DNA from 2 places in the Alteromonas sp. 5NW40-0090 genome. Region 2 is predicted to be linked to the other one. Evidence: predicted binding sites of a transcription regulator. Region 2 holds the regulator's gene; the other holds the start of a gene.

Region 1 (7,281 bases), on a different contig from region 2:
AAAATTGCCATTTCTCGCTTACTTCACCTTTTCGCTGTATAAATTCATATACGATCTAATTGCCAGCACGCTTTACAGTGCTTATTAAGTTACTATTCTAACGTATATCGGGTTGTTTCGTGCAGTTTTTTACCGAAACCCTATTAGAATACCTAGTTATGCCGATATAGTGCTATTGTCTGAAAAAGCAACAATAAGTGACAATGAATAATTTGCAGGTGATTAATTTGAAAAAGCGATTAACTTACGCGCGTTGTGCAACAACTCTTATCCTTGGAGCGCTTTTGTCATTGCCTGCGCTCGCACTTCAATTAAAAGACAGTGCACCTGAAACCTATACCGTTAAGCGTGGTGATACCTTATGGGAAATCGCAAGTATTTTTCTAAACGAACCTTGGTTATGGCCAGAGTTGTGGAGAACGAATACGCAAATCGACAACCCCCACCTTATTTATCCTGGCGATGTTATCGTCGTAGGATATGTTGACGGTCAGCCTGTCTTAAGCGTTAAAAGAGATAAGCTCGCCTACAACTTGTCACCTTCAACCGATAAGCGAATTAAGTCAAAACCTGTCGACGTACTGTCCTGGATAACTATTTCTCCCTTTATAAGACATCATATGCTAATAGACGAGGGGAGCTACTCAGCATTACCCAGGCTTCTAGGTAATCAAGACGGCAATGTAAGATTCGCATCAGATGACTTTGTGCTAAGCCAGCAACAATTCAGTACCGACGACCAGTACAGAGTGATAAGAAAGCACGCTACTATCAAAAATCTTGAAGGCGAGACGTTGGGCATTCAGGTTACGCATGTGTCTAACGCTTCTCTAGTAGAAAAAGACCAAGCAGACGATACCATGCTGCTTTTTATTGACGATGCCAATCAAGAAGCAAAGCGCGGCGATAAACTTATGGCTGGTGGTTTTTCCCACCCTGAAGATTTTGAGCTCATTCCAGCGACTTCACAAAGAGGGGCTGTGGTGGGTGACTTGCACGACCATGATTTACTCGGCAAGTACGACGTTGTCATTCTTGATTTAGGCTCTATGGATGTGGCGCCAGGCACAGTATTGGGCGTGTACGCGCAAGGTCCAGCAATTATTGATGAAGATAGCCCACGCTATATTGATGAGCCCGGTGCTAAAAGTGGTGGTGAGTGGTTTATCGATACAGTAGCGCAGCCTGCGCTTAAAGTAGGCGAAGTGATTGTGTTTAAAACATTTGATGCGGCAAGTTACGGATTAATAACGCGAGCGAACAGAGGGATTAAGCGCGGTTTCATTGTCGCTAAGCCTTAAATGCTTAACGTTTTATTGTCGCTCTAAAAGGAGCGACAATGAACAAGCAAACTTCTCATATAGACGGCGACCTCTCTGCATGGTTAGCACTGGCCTCTGCGCAACGTGTTTCTCCTAAAACCTGGTTACAGGCAATCAAACATTATCAACTATCTCCCGCTGAGTTAGCCGGTAACACATCATCACTTCCCGACACTGTAAAACAGCTTACATGTCAAATATCAAAACCTTTAGTTGATGCAGCTTTTACGTGGAAACAGGGGAGTAACAATAGACATATTATTACTTATTCGTCTTCATACTATCCTCAATCGCTCAAGCAGTTAGACAGTCCACCTCTTGTAATATTGGCAACAGGAGATTGTGCTTTATTGCAAAGTCCACAAATAGCAATTGTAGGTAGTAGAAGATCTAGCTTTCAGGGGAGGCGTATAGCAAGCGACATTGCGTTTGGGTTGTCAGAAAACGGCATTGTGGTGACTAGCGGGCTCGCTATGGGCATTGATAGTGCTGCACACCAAGGCGCGCTGTCTGGTAGTACTGGAACCATTGCAGTAATGGGTACGGGACCTGAAAAGGTATATCCAGCTAAAAATAGTAAGCTCTATGAAGCTATTAATAATGACGGAGGTGTCACCGTCACAGAGTTTTTTCCAGGTCAGGGGCCTAAGCCTTGGCATTTTCCCAGGCGAAATCGAATTATCGCAGCGTTATCGCTTGGAACCTTAGTGGTAGAGGCAAAAATTAAGAGTGGCACCTTGATAACTGCGAATTTGGCCGCAGATATGGGGCGAGAAGTATTCGCTGTGCCAGGCAATATCGCTAATGCTTACGCTGAAGGTTGTCACTGGTTAATCCAACAGGGCGCGAAATTAGTAACGAATATAAGCGATATTCTAGATGAAGTTGGCGTTCAGCCTGAACAACTAGGCTTGAATGTTGACGAGCAAAACGAAAAAAGTACAGCGAATAGCTTGGCAACCGATAAATTATTAGCTAGTGTGGATTATGACATCACCGCTATTGATGTCATAGCCCAGCGCAATGCCTTATCTGTATCGCAAGCAATGGCATCATTATTAGAATATGAGTTGCGTGGTTTAGTGGCCGCTGTCCCTGGTGGTTACGTTAAATTGAGGGGAAAATAATATGTTCGATATCCTCATGTATCTGTTTGAAAACTTCATTCACAGTGAAACGGAAATTCGTGTTGACCAAGACGAGTTAACGGAAGAGCTTGTGCGCGCAGGATTTCATCACGATGAGATTTATAAAGCCCTCGCATGGTTAGAAAAGTTAGCGGCACTGCAAGAGACGGACATCAAACCGTACTTTTGTAAAGGCATTAGCACTAGCTTAAGCCGTATTTACACGCATGAAGAACAAATGCGTTTAGATGTGGAATGTCGTGGTTTTCTTATGTTCTTAGAGCAGGTCAATGTGTTGGATGCCTCCACACGCGAAATGGTTATAGATCGTGTTATGGAAATTGACTCCAATGAATTTTGTTTAGAAGACCTGAAATGGGTTGTGCTAATGGTACTATTCAACGTACCAGGCAAAGAGAAAGCCTACGCACAAATGGAAGATCTTTTGTTCGAAGAGCCAGATGGTGTTCTGCATTAATGCAGTTGTAGTCACTGGTATTTGAATCTTTACTTAAAAATGCGCTGTAAAATTACAGCGCATTTAAGGCCTTAACGTCCAATACATGTCTAAAATAGACCATTCACTCTTTTCAGCACACGAGCATGCTCTTGATGATAATTTCGGAGATTGCCCCGAGTGCGGTAAACCTCTTCATATAAAGAATAGTAAATCTGGCCCTTTTATCGGGTGTACGGGCTATCCGGAATGTAGCTTTAGTAAGCCACTTCACGACAAACAAACCACCATACTGAAAACCTTGGACGGTGTAGCCTGCCCTGAGTGCGCATCCGACTTAGCCATAAAGAAGGGGCGGTTTGGCATGTTTATCGGCTGTACTAATTTTCCTTCATGCCATCACATAGAGCCCATTAAAGAAAAAGAAGACACTTTGGTGGATTGTCCAAAGTGTAAGAAAGGACACCTAATCTCGCGTACTAACAAATACGGCAAACAGTTTTTTGCGTGCAACCATTATCCACAATGTCGATATGTGCTAAATTTCACGCCGGTAAATGAAAGCTGCCCAGACTGCGGTTGGGGAGTATTAATAGATAAAAAAGGGCAGTTACAGTGCCCTCAGCCGGCTTGCGGCTATAAAAAGTAATTACATAAAGAACTATACGTAGAGATCAAAACCATGTCTGATATCCAAAATGGGAACGTAAACACGTTTACCCCCGTTGAGGCTAACTCACCTGAAGTAGACCCTGTTGTTGCCGCATTCCAAGCTGGCAGTTTAATCGTTTATCCAACCGAAGCGGTAATGGGCATCGGATGTGACCCCGACAATGAAGCCGCAGTAAATGCGCTGTTAGAGATAAAACAGCGGCCGGTAGAAAAGGGCGTGATCTTGATTGCTGCAAACTACAGTCAGCTACTGCCTTATGTTAACGATAACGCCATTCGCCCTGACAGACGCACCGATATTTTTTCGAGCTGGCCAGGCCCTAATACCTGGCTATTACCTAAGTCGTCATCTGCGCCAGTTTGGTTAACCGGCAAGCATAGTAAAATAGCGGTGCGCGTAACTAATCACCCTGTAGTAGTGGAATTGTGCAACAAGTTAGGTAAGCCGTTGGTTTCTACAAGCGCTAACCTGACCGGCCAACCGCCAGCCACCACCACTGAAGAAGCAAAAGCCGTATTCGCTGATTCCGTTTTCTATGTAGAAGGGGAAGTAGGCGGTGCAACTAAACCCAGTACCATTCGCGATGGTGACACAGCAGAGGTGATAAGAGCATGACATCAGCAGGATTACTGGACGGTAAAAACGCCGCTGAAGTAATAGAGCAAGTAAAACGCTATTTGCTTGGGCTGCAAGACACCATTTGCCAAACCCTTGAACTTGCCGATGGAAAAGGTCATTTTGTTGAAGACAGCTGGCAGCGTGAAGAGGGCGGCGGTGGCCGTTCTCGAGTACTAAAAAATGGTGCGGTGATTGAACAAGGCGGGGTTAACTTTTCTCATGTTTTTGGCAGTCAAATGCCTGCTTCAGCAACGGCTAATCGCCCTGAGCTTGCGGGAAGAAACTTTCAAGCAATGGGTGTATCACTCGTTATTCATCCACATAACCCGTATATCCCAACGTCACATGCCAATGTTCGCTTTTTTATTGCAGAAAAAGAGGGCGAAGCTCCTATCTGGTGGTTTGGCGGCGGTTTCGACTTAACGCCATTTTATCCGTTTAAAGATGACGTGTCGCATTGGCATAATACGGCTAAAAAATTATGTAAGCCATTTGGCGATGATGTCTACCCTAAATATAAAAAGTGGTGCGACGATTACTTTTATCTAAAACACCGCAATGAAACACGCGGAGTGGGTGGTTTATTCTTCGATGACCTGAATGAATGGGGCTTTGAACAGTCATTTGCGTTTATGCAGGCTGTTGGTAATGGTTTCATCGATGCTTACGTTCCTATTGTTGAACGTCGTAAGCTAACCGATTTCGGTGAAAGAGAGCGTGATTTCCAACTTTATCGCCGGGGCCGCTACGTTGAATTTAACCTTGTATTCGACCGGGGCACTTTATTTGGACTGCAAACCGGCGGGCGCACCGAATCTATCTTAATGTCAATGCCGCCGCTAGCGCGTTGGGAGTATTGTTACACGCCTGCACCAGGTAGCGCCGAGGCCAAGCTGACAGACTGGTTAAAACCTACTGATTGGTAATCAATTGTTAAATAAGGCAGCGCTTAAATCCTTAAGCGGATCGCCGATAGCAGCTTTCATCTTTAATGACTAAAAAACGCCGTATTAACGTTAATGCGGCGTTTTTTTGATCTACATCAAGGTGGAATATCAACTGTGTTTCAGTGAGTTACCAAACTTGCGCTGGATCAATGTTTCTCTTAACCACAGGCGTAAAGTAGCGCCATCTTAGTTAAACACAAAAGAGACACATCATGCGCAAACACTTTTTATCTGCATCTGCACTTTGCCTTACACTTGCTGCACTCTCACCTTTAGCTAGCGCTCACCAGCAGGGCGACTGGATTGTTCGTGGCGGTCTTACTACCGTTGCTCCTGACGAATCGACTTCTAACATCGTCGCGGGTGGAACTGATCTTGGCGTGGCCCTTAATATCGGTAACGATACTCAACTAGGTCTTAATGTAGCGTACTTTATTACTGACAATATTAATATCGAGCTGCTTGCCGCAACGCCCTTTAAGCACGACGTTAATTTTTCTGTTGCTGATCCGTTAGGGACGGGTAATCAGCTTGGTGAAGTCACGCATCTTCCTCCTACGCTTACCGCAAACTACTATTTTAATGATGCCAGCTCTGCGTTTCAGCCGTACATTGGTGCAGGTGTCAACTATACCTTTATCTTTGATGAAGAGTTTACAGGTGCGAATGAAACAGCTGGCTTAAGCGACCTTTCGCTTGATAATTCATTTGGCTTGTCAGCACAGGTGGGAATGGATTACCAAATTGATACCAAATGGCATGTTAATGCATCGGTTCGATTTATTGATATAGATACCGAAGCAACCTTTAAAGTGGGTGATGCTGCTGGAAAGGTGAGTGATATTGAAATAGACCCTTGGGTATACACGATATCGGTAGGTTACACCTTCTAAGGCCTAAACCTAACAATTGAAGCTTTCATAATTGCACTACTTTATACGTCAACAAGAGCGTAGACAGTAACAGGGGACTTGCGCGTTAAAAGGTTAATCCTTTCAACGCGCTTTTTTATTTTGTATTCACCATGTGATTGGCGAGTTGATCAAGTGCGTCTATCAATTGTTGAGCTAAGGCGATATCTTCAACCGTTTTAAACATGGCTTTTCGCATGCAATACATCCACTGCGCTTTTAACTCCGGTGTTACGGTATAAGGTAGGTGGCGTGCACGCAGACGCGGGTGACCAAACTGCTGCTGATAATCATCAGGACCACCAAGCCACAAGCTTAAATACAAAAAGAATACATGGCGAATTCTGTCTAATGGCTGAGGATGAATAGCAAGTAGTTCACTCGCAAGTGGGTCGGTCTCCATAATGTCGTAAAACGTATTTGCTAATTCCCGTACTTTCTCCTCTCCACCTATACGTTCATATGGTGTACTCTGCGAAGCACGATTATCGCTTTTCTTCTTTATATTAAATAAGTCTCGTATTCCCATGAAAAAATTCGCTGTATTCGGAAATCCTATTGCACAGAGTTTATCACCAACTATCCATCAAATGTTTGCTGAACAAGTGGGAGAAAAGATTTCTTATGAAAAGATACTTGCGCCTGAAGATGGTTTTATTGAAGCTGCCAAAGCGTTTTTAGCGCAGAAAGGTGCTGTAGGCTGCAATGTCACCATGCCTTTTAAGCTAGATGCATTCAACCTGGCAAAGGTAGATGACCAAGCGGCTAAAGATGCACAAGCTGTTAATACACTAATGAATAGTGGCAATGATGAAGTGCTTGGGTACAACACAGATGGTGTGGGCCTGGTAAATGATTTACTTAATAGTGGAGTGGAAATTAAGGGTAAGCGCGTGTTGCTTATTGGTGCCGGCGGCGCAGCTCGCGGCGTCATTTCCCCGTTAATAAAAGCAGGGGCCGCTTCTTTAACCATTGCAAATAGAACCAAAGCAAAAGCTGAGGAAGTAGTAAATGCTGCCTCTAACGCTAAAGTGCAGGTGGTCGCGCTTGAAGATATCGCAGATGTTGCGCCTCATATTATTATTAATTCAACAGCCGCCAGTTTAAGCAATGAATTGCCGTGCCGTTTAAATGATGGTGTTTTACAAAATTGTGAAGTGGTGTACGACATGGTTTATAAAAACTCACCCACGCGCTTTATGAGAGATGCGGCCGAACTTGGTGTT
Region 2 (9,887 bases):
GCTAAAGCGCTAAGCGCTAAAACGGTTAATATGGACGTACCCGTTACGCTCGCAATATTCGGTACTTACATTGCTGGAATTCGTTCTACAGTATTAGAGCAAGGTGAAGTGTATTTCGAATCCATTTGTATGTTTATTTTTCTGCTGTTGCTTAGCCGATTCTTAGAACATCGCAGTCGTCATCGCGCCGCACAGATCTCTGCCAATATGATGCAGTATGTGCCCGTATCAGCGACCAAACTAAATCCGGATGGTAGCCTAACCGAGTGTCTGGCTAAGCAGCTAAAAATTGACGACGTAGTGCTAGTGAAGCCTGGTGAAACAGTCCCCATTGATGGGGTGGTAACCGACGGCAACGCAGCGGTTGACGAATCTATGCTTACCGGCGAGTTTAACCCCGTGCGTAAGTCCAACAGTAGCCCGGTTTACGGCGGCACGGTTTGTCAAGATGGTACGCTAACCATTACGGTTACGCAGACCCTTAAAAATGCGCTGGTAAATCAAATTGTACGACTGCAAGCAAGTGCGATGGCGAGTAAACCTAAAGCAGCGCAGATAGCCGATAATTTTTCTCGCTATTTCGTTACCGCGGTATTGCTGATTTCGGCGTTGACCTATTGCTTTTGGGCGTATCAGGGTAGCGACGAGGCATTTTGGATCACCATATCGGTGCTGGTTGCAACCTGCCCTTGCGCATTAGGGTTGGCTACGCCATCAGCGTTAACCTGTGCTATGGCAAAGTTAAACCGACAAGGTATTTTACTAAAACGGGCCGATGCGCTTGAACAAATTACTGACATTGACACCATCGCATTAGACAAAACCGGCACGCTCACAAAAGGCAAATTTACTATTTCAAATGCCTGGTACGCTGACGGTGTGGATAGTAATAGTGCGCTATCAATTGCCCGCGCTTTGGAGTCACGCTCTGAACATCCGATTGCCAAAGCCTTTAGCGACGGTATAGCCTTTAGCGACGGTGTAGCCCTAAGCGAGATTTCTGCTTCTAGCGACAGTGCTGACGCTACCGATAACACGGTACACAAAGTGACTAATTTTACCGTTACGCCAGGAGGTGGTATCAGCGGTGAGATCAATGACACGTTGTTTTCTATGGGTTCTGCAGCATTCAGCGTTCACGAATCTCAGCTAAAACTCATTGAAGCGTTCCCTTCAGCTAACGTGTTTCTCACGGTTAAGGGGCGTATTATGGCGGCGTATGAAGTAAAGGATTCACTAAGAGAAGATACGCAAGAAACTCTCGATATATTAGCTGCAAGCCATACCCTCGCCGTTTTAAGTGGTGATACACAGCAAAACGTTAATGCGCTTACCGCACCATTGCCAATTTCGACCGCTAAAGGTGGCCTAACACCTGAGCAAAAGTACGAAGCCGTTCAAGCTATGCAGCAATCTGGCGCGAAAGTGATGATGATGGGGGATGGTATTAACGACGCTCCAGTTCTTGCCAGCGCTGATGTGGCGATTGCAGTGGGTAATGCCACAGACGTGGCTAAAACTGCCGCCGACGTGATACTGCTTGGCGATCAGCTGCTTTCTGTACCAGAGCTTATTCGAACTGCGCATCAAGTGAAGCAAAAAATAAGGCAAAATATTGGCTGGTCGGTAGGTTACAACGTTTTGATCTTACCTTTCGCCGTATCAGGCCTACTTTCACCGTGGATGGCTGTTGTTGGTATGTCGTTAAGCAGTATCATTGTAGTCACAAACTCAACGCGACTTTTGAGCAAATAGCATGAGTATTATTTACGTATTAATTCCAATCGCCATCATCATTGTTGCCGTCGCTATCGTGATATTCTTTTGGGCGGTGAAAACCAATCAATTTGAAGATTTAGATCGCCAAGGTTATAGCATACTGTTTGACGATGATCTTCCGCCAGAAGAAAAAAAGCTAGCTGAGCAACGCAAGCAACTTCAAGACAGTAAAGTAGACAAAAGCCAAGCGCCACATGGAAGGGATTAACTACTTCTCTGCCTTTCTTATCGGCTTAGCCGGCGGAGTTCACTGTGTGGGAATGTGCAGTGGAATTGTCGCTGCGCTAAGGATGGTATCGCCTAAAGGCGCTTCAGCACTACCCTATACCCTTGCCTATAACATGGGACGTATAGTGAGCTACACCATCGCCGGAGCAATAACCGGGGCACTTGGAAAAATTGCAGCAGATTATATACCTCTTGCCAACTATGCCCTTTCCCTACTTAGCGGAATCATGTTGCTTCTACTGGCGTGTTATTTGGGTAAGTGGTGGACTGGCTTAACGGTACTGGAAAATGCGGGTAAAGGCCTATTTTCCAAAGTGCAGCCGCTTTCAAAACGCTTTTTGCCATTTAAGACCCCTTTAAGTGCGTTGCCTTATGGTTTTATTTGGGGTTGGCTTCCTTGCGGTTTGGTGTATTCCACACTTACCTGGTCTCTCGCGGCGGGTAATGCGCTAGAAGGCGCTGCTATTATGTTCTTCTTCGGTTTGGGTACATTACCCACCTTGCTCGCCGCTAGCGCTGGTAGCCAATATATTGTTCGAAGTTTTCAACATAACCATTTTAGACAAATTATTGCAGTAATAATGGCAATATATGCCGCTTATCTTATTCATGGCGCAATCGTTTAAAAATGGGTGTATTATTGTCGGGTATTCTTTTAGAGAGCGTGCATTATGAGCAAAGGAAGCCAATTTTCTATTCACTGTCAAAACTGTAGTTTCAGTCACCTTTGTTTACCGGTGGCGTTAAACAAAACAGAAATCGAATCTCTTGACGATATTATTGAACGCAAGAAGCCGCTTCATAAAGGTGACACGCTGATTCAAACTGGTGATAAATTCCGTTCTCTATTTGCAGTGAGAACCGGTTCATTTAAATCATTTGTGACTAATACCGAAGGTGAAGAACAGATTACCGGCTTCCACTTTCCTGGTGACATTATCGGTTTCGATGCATTAAGAGAGAACAAACACCAAAGCTATACCTCTGCGTTAGAAACTGCCATGGTGTGTGAGCTTCCCTACGAGACCCTCGACGAAATGTCAGTGCAATTTCCAAAGCTGCGCCACCAGATCATGAGCTTCATGAGCGCTGAAATAAAACAAGATCACGACATGATCATGCTTTTAAACAAGCGAACCGCAGAAGAGCGTTTATTGTATTTTATATCACATCTTTCTCAGCGCTTTGAAGAGCGAGGCTTCTCCCATAGAGAATTCCATCTCACCATGACGCGCAACGAGATAGGAAATTATTTAGGACTAACCATCGAAACTATTAGCCGTTTGTTAAGCCGTTTCCAAAAAGACAACATTATAAAGGTGGACGGAAAGCTTATTACTATTTTAGATTTCGATAGACTAAACACCAAACTTGCGGCGCTTAACGGCCCAAGCGTTGTCTGCGGTTAGTCCTTTTTTAAGTGTAAATTAAGGCGCACACTAAGCGCGCTTTTTTGTGACCTGTGTTAGCCACCTATCTAATGTTTCAGCACCACGCCGGTTGCTCCATATTTACATCGTTAAGTTCACTCATGGTCGCGTCGTAAAATTCTTGATCTAAAACAACTTACGTTTTTCCCAATGTCGTTTATAGTTAGTATTAGAAAGCTTCGATTTCGACAGCCGCTACTAAGTTTTGTAGTTAGGGGGACGTTATGATTGAGTGTAAACGAATTCTGGCCGTGGTAGATGCCGAGCGCGATAACCAACCTGCACTAAGCCGTGCTTATGAACTCGCTTCAAAAACAGGTGCTTCAGTTACCGCCATGATGGTGGTATACGACTTATCTTACGATATGACGACCATGCTTAGCCCGGATGAGCGCGAGTCAATGCGCGATGCAGTCACAAAGGAGCATGCAAAATGGCTTGCTACCCACTTAAGAGAGCAAGGATTCACTGAAACTGATATCGTTGTAGAATGGAATAATCGCGCGTATGAGTCGATTATTTACTACACCCTAAACAATCAGATAGATTTAGTGGTAAAAGCAACCAAAAAGCACGACGATCTTGCTTCTGTTATTTTCACCCCCACAGATTGGCATTTAATGCGTAAATGCCCTCGCCCAGTATTGCTTGTTAAAGAGCACGACTGGCCAGAAGGAGGAGAGATTATTGCGGCAGTAAACGTAGGCAGTGAAGACAATGAGCATGCCGCACTTAACGATAAGCTCACCCTCATTGCTAACGACTACGCCTCTTTATTGAAAGGTAGCGTAAACTTGGTCAACAGTTACCCTTCTACACCACTTAATATCGCCATAGAAGTACCCGAGTTCGACCCCGATACCTATCACGACGCGGTAAAAAATCATCATTTAAAGGAAATGCGTAGTCACGCGTTAAAGTACGGTATTCCTGAAAACAAATGTGTAGTAAGAGAAGGCCTTCCGGAAAAGGTCATCCCGCAAGTGGCAAAAACACTGGATGCAGAGCTGGTTGTTATTGGTACCGTTGGCCGTGTGGGCATTTCAGCGGCCCTAATTGGTAACACTGCAGAACACGTGATCGACGAACTCAATTGCGATGTGCTTGCTATTAAGCCAGATGGATTTGTGTCGCCGTTGTCGGTGTAGTCTTTTCATCGGTACTACATAGCCCGTGTTTGCCGTTACTTAGCGGCCAACACGGTATGTCACCAACAAATTTAACTTCACAAGCATGGTCTCGAAAAGCCGCTTTAATGTATAATGGCGGCTTTATCACAAACCAAGCTAGTTAATTATGAGTTTAGGCACAAACAGTGCTGACGCGTCGCCATTAAACGCTGCGCAAAGTAAGCAAAAGTACAACTTCAACAAACTTCAGAAGCGACTTCGCCGCAACGTAGGTAAAGCTATTGGCGATTTCGGTATGATTGAAAACAACGACAAAGTTATGGTGTGTTTATCTGGCGGTAAAGACAGCTACACCATGCTTGATATTCTATTGTTTTTAAAGAAGATTGCGCCTATTCACTTTGATATCGTTGCGGTTAATCTTGATCAAAAACAGCCTGGTTTCCCTGAACATATTTTGCCTGAATATTTAGAAAGCATAGGCGTTGACTACAAGATTGTAGAAGAAGACACCTACTCTATCGTTAAAGACAAAATTCCAGAGGGAAAAACTACCTGCTCGCTTTGTTCTCGCTTGCGCCGGGGTATTCTGTATCGCACAGCAAAAGAGTTAGGTGCGACTAAAATTGCATTAGGTCATCACCGCGACGACATGCTAGAAACGTTTTTCCTCAATATGTTTCATGGTGGCAAGCTTAAGTCTATGCCGCCAAAGCTAGTCAGCGACAACGGTGAACACATCGTTATTCGTCCATTGGCGTACTGCACAGAAAAAGACATCGAGAAATATTCTCAGGCCGCTGAATTTCCGATTATTCCGTGTAACCTTTGTGGCTCACAAGAAAACCTACAGCGCCAAAACATAAAGGCTATGCTTCAAGACTGGAACCGTCGCTTCCCAGGTCGTATAGAGTCAATGTTCCGTGCGCTTCAAAACGTAGCGCCTTCACACTTAATCGACAGCAACCTTTATGATTTTAAAGCTATAGCTACACAAGAAGGCCCGGTAGAAGACGGTGATATCGGGTTTGATGAACCTGCTTTCACTACAGAAAATAGTACGGACTTCAGTGATGAAGATAATACTATTGAAGTAATAAACATTATGGAACCGAAGTAAATGAAAATTGGACTTGCGCTAGGTGCCGGAGCCGCAAGGGGCTGGACGCACATAGGTATCATTGAAGCTTTAGAAAAACTCGGCGTAAAAATTGACGTTGTAGCGGGATGCTCTATTGGTGCCTATGTTGGTGCTGCCTACGCAAGTGGTAAGCTAGAAGGTTTAAAAGAATGGGCCTGTTCGCTAAGCGATTGGCAGGTATTGGCTCTTATGGGTGTAGGCCTTAGACGTGGGGGCATCGCAAGCGGACAGAAAGTTTTCGATAAGCTTGCCAGCGAGTTTTGTGTTTCCTCTTATGAAGAAATGCTGAAACCCTTTGCAACAGTGGCAACTGACCTTTATACCGGACGTGAAGTTGTATTTAATTCAGGCCCTATTGGCGACACCATTCAAGCATCATGTGCTATTCCCGCACTCTTTGCGCCCGTAGCACACGGTGATCGTTGGTTGGTAGACGGTGCCGTTGTAAACCCTGTACCGGTGAACTTGTGTCGCCAATTAGGGGCCGATTTTGTAATCGCGGTTAACCTTAACGCCGATTTTCGACCACTTCGTCTTGAAAAGTTGAGACAAGATCATGAAGAAAACCAGCGCAAAACTGAGGACTTTTTTACTAAAAGCCAAAACGTACTACGCCAATGGTTTTCGCCTGATAGTAAAGAAGACAAAGCGTCAGAAGAAAGTGAAGAGCAGCTTAAAGTCAATGCTTCTGAAGATGTGAATGCCGAAGAAAGCATTGCTTCTGAAGTTATTGAAAAAGTGGAAGAAGAGTTTACCGAAGTGCCCGCAAAGGTGAATAAGCGCAACCCGCCGGGAATTATGAGCGTAATGAGTAGTTCACTTGAAATACTTCAAGCTCGCGTTACCCGCTCTCGTTTAGCAGGCGATCCACCAGACATTCTTATTGAACCTCAACTTACCGATGTGGGTATTATGGAATTTCATCGTGCTGAAGAGCTATGCGCCAAGGGTGAAGAGACCATCGCCCGTGTAGCAGAGCAAATTAGGTATCAGTTACTAACCTGATACCTAATTTTAGCAGCCGATTAACTCGAAGCCATAGCAGTTACGCGCAGCGGCTCTTGAGGTAACGTTAAGCCTTTTGCGTCGTTGATCCAATCTTGTTTTAGATGCAACACGCCATTATTGATTTGCACACCTTGTGGTGTAATGAAATCTAAATTCTTGTCATCAAATTGAATCATCAAGCCCTTTACCGAAGGCATCATGAAAGACAAAAAGCTTCCCATTTCATTAAAGAAAGCTTCGTACTGACCATACAAAAAAGTAAGGTCGTCTTTTGTGTAATACTGCTTAAGGTATTCCGGTTTGGTTTCAAGTTGTACCGACATATCACACACGTTAGCCCGCTCGTTAAGGTCAATTCGAACCAGTGCATTAGCCAGCTTCAGTGCTTTCTCAGTAGGTACAGTAAAACGCCCTTCATCCGTTACCTCTAAAGGCATCGTTTTCTTATCAGTAACAATAGATGCTTCGTTAACTTCACATAAACGCCCTTCACCAACACGAACAAACCCAAATGCAAACTGAAGTGCTTGGGTATCTTCATTATCCAGCTTTTTAACATGGCTATAGAAACGGCTGTACTCAACATCTATCGTTTCAGCAGCAACGGAAGAACTGCCTACACCAATAAACAGAGATGAAGCAAAAAATAAAGCAGCACGTATCATTCGGATAAAAACTCCTCGTTAAATAGGATCATAGTTTGAAGCTCTTCAACATAAGCGGCTCCGCGCTCGGAATAATTCATTAGCCCTTCAGCTAACGCAACACCAGTAATAGGAATTTGGTTTGCACGCAGTCGGCTGCGGATCTCTCTTAAATCCGCATACGCGTCGTGGCGGTTTAAATTTCGCATATAGGTATACGTAGCACGTGACAAACTGTCGAATTTGGCAACTTCATGAGATGCCCCATCGTTTCGACGGTTCGGAACAAAGCCACACCCTTTAGAGAAACACCATAAGCCAAAGAAGTTATAGCCCTTTCTTGCAAAGCGACTTGTGCCCCAAGCTGACTCGTTCGCAGCTTGCACAAGTACCAACTCCGCAGGCAGAACATCAATTTTTTGCAACAGCGCCAACAGTTTCATCTTTAACGGTTGCGTCGGCTTAACTCGATATTCCTCTTCTAACCATTCAAGCCTTGCCATATCTTCTTCAGAGAGCGACTCGTTGGCTAACGCCTTCCTGTACAAGGTTTGCACGTAATGCCTTAACGTAAGTAGATAAGCATTCTGCTTCTCTACTTCAGGTCGTAAATAGTTAAAAAACGCTTCTTTCTTCTCTTTTACATCTGTATAAGCAGAGAAGTTAGGCACCGGCTTTTTGGCTTCAACCGTTTGCGGTATGTCTAAAATATCCGGCTCGTCCTTTGTAAAAATAATGGCATTGATGACGATTACCGCCAAAACGCCCAGCGTTATAAGGACTATTTTAAAGGTTTCACGTTTATGCATCGAAGCTAGACTCATTCACATCGTTTTCAGATGCTTCCGTGCTTACTCCCTGCTCGCCAATTAATTCCTGATAGAGCAAGCCCATCATACTAAAATAAAACGGTAATACCCAAATAAGTGAAAACCCCAGCGTTAATGGCACTGAAGCAAACAGTAAAAAGAACACACCAAATATGCTGGCGATTTGAACCCAGTATGCATTAAATACGCGACAGGAAAGGATAATCGCGCTAATTGGCGTTAGCTTTCTATCAGCGACTAACATTAAAGAAAAAGACGACGCTAAATAAAAGTAAAGACCAGGAATGATAAGCAGCATCATACCTAGCTGAACAAGAATACTGTTTACTAACTGAGTAAGCGCCAGCAAAAATATCAAGGGGAAAAACTGAAATACGGTAAATACTGTCGTTCTAGTACCTCGCGCTACAAAGACCCCCATCATATATAACCCTGTCAGTAACGGAGCGACGATGCAAATTGCGACAATTTCAATGATTGACTGATGCTCAAAAACGTAAGTTCCATCGTCATTTATCGTAATGTATTGCTGAGCAAATACACCTAACACGACAAACGTTAAAAATAGAACAACACTTCCCTGCAGCAATGATGAAAAGTTTGCCTTTGTTAAACCGGCAGCGCGGCGCAATAGACCTTTGGTATCAAATTGATACTGTTTAGACAACGTATTGTTCAGGCGGTCTTGGTTTACGTCTTTCACACAACTCTCTTATCTTTTTAAAAAATCGGCGCGATTATACCAACTCACAAAAACAAATGCCTGTTTGTAAGGTAAACAAACGTTAACCTAGTACTAATTTCGCAGCTAAACCGACGAGTAGTACACCCATCGCACGGTCTAACCAATACCCTTTTTTACCAATAAGCTCAGCTACTTTACTGGTGCTCAAAAGGTATGAAAGAAAACAGAACCACAGACCAGTAGCTATAGCTAAATAGATCCCGTAGCCAAGTTTCACCTCAAATGGGGTATCAATACTAATAATTGCAGTAAACAACGAGAGGAAAAACAGCGTCGCTTTTGGGTTAAGCCCATTTGTTAGAAAGCCCATCCAAACTGCGCGCTTTGCCGATATCTGGGATGGTTTCTTTTCAGCGTTAACTACCGGGTCCTGCTTTACAGGCCCGCTTCTAAGCGCACCAAACGCAAGGTACAGTAAATAAGCTGCGGCGGCATAGCTAAACGTGGTGAATAACCATGGAGTAGTTGCAATAACCACACTAAGCCCCACTAACGAGTAAGCCACATGCAGTAATATAGCTAATCCAATCCCGATGCTGGTGTACATGGCGATACGCCTGCCATAGGCCACGCTGTTTCGAACAACCACCGCGAAATCTGGACCTGGGCTAGCAACAGCCACAAGGTGTACCAACGCAATGGTAAGAAACTCATTCAAATACTGCATGTTATGCGCCTCCTACAGCGCGTATTTCGATATTAATTGATCAACCCATTGTGGGACGATGTGAGAAGCAGGGCCTGTTAGCGATTCATCGAACAATGCATTAGTTACGCCCGGCTCCAAATTTGCCTCTATGGTGTGTGCGCCACTTTCTTTAGCGATCTGAACAAAACCCGCGGCAGGATAGACATTACCTGATGTGCCAATAGCAATAAACACATCAGCCTTTGAAAGCGCATCGTAAATCTCTTCCATGTACATGGGCATTTCACCAAACCACACGATATC

What was found. Region 2 encodes FNR, which switches genes on or off when oxygen is low (the NO sensors DNR and NnrR bind a similar motif). Its sites were predicted from a motif close to TTGATCTAGATCAA; they were not measured.
Region 1: a site for FNR is predicted at 5,230-5,243, ahead of AC27KT_RS02080 (OmpW family outer membrane protein). Genes of this name have one in related genera too.

What each region holds. Positions count from the first base shown of each region.
Region 1 is NZ_BAAJLT010000002.1:1,984-9,264, reverse strand. It holds gene def (peptide deformylase) at 1-11, opposite strand, end outside; gene AC27KT_RS02110 (LysM peptidoglycan-binding domain-containing protein) at 219-1,301, shown strand; gene dprA (DNA-processing protein DprA) at 1,340-2,449, shown strand; gene AC27KT_RS02100 (DUF494 family protein) at 2,451-2,927, shown strand; gene AC27KT_RS02095 (DNA topoisomerase family protein) at 3,013-3,555, shown strand; gene tsaC (L-threonylcarbamoyladenylate synthase type 1 TsaC) at 3,589-4,194, shown strand; gene hemF (oxygen-dependent coproporphyrinogen oxidase) at 4,191-5,123, shown strand; gene AC27KT_RS02080 (OmpW family outer membrane protein) at 5,357-6,037, shown strand; gene AC27KT_RS02075 (group II truncated hemoglobin) at 6,153-6,584, opposite strand; gene aroE (shikimate dehydrogenase) at 6,583-7,281, shown strand, end outside.
Region 2 is NZ_BAAJLT010000005.1:309,505-319,391, forward strand. It holds gene AC27KT_RS08505 (heavy metal translocating P-type ATPase) at 1-1,755, shown strand, start outside; gene ccoS (cbb3-type cytochrome oxidase assembly protein CcoS) at 1,757-1,987, shown strand; gene AC27KT_RS08515 (sulfite exporter TauE/SafE family protein) at 1,974-2,633, shown strand; gene fnr (fumarate/nitrate reduction transcriptional regulator Fnr) at 2,679-3,416, shown strand; gene uspE (universal stress protein UspE) at 3,662-4,585, shown strand; gene ttcA (tRNA 2-thiocytidine(32) synthetase TtcA) at 4,734-5,687, shown strand; gene AC27KT_RS08535 (patatin-like phospholipase family protein) at 5,688-6,713, shown strand; gene AC27KT_RS08540 (DUF2987 domain-containing protein) at 6,734-7,381, opposite strand; gene AC27KT_RS08545 (glucosaminidase domain-containing protein) at 7,378-8,169, opposite strand; gene AC27KT_RS08550 (YciC family protein) at 8,162-8,893, opposite strand; gene AC27KT_RS08555 (LysE family translocator) at 8,976-9,602, opposite strand; gene cobB (Sir2 family NAD+-dependent deacetylase) at 9,615-9,887, opposite strand, start outside.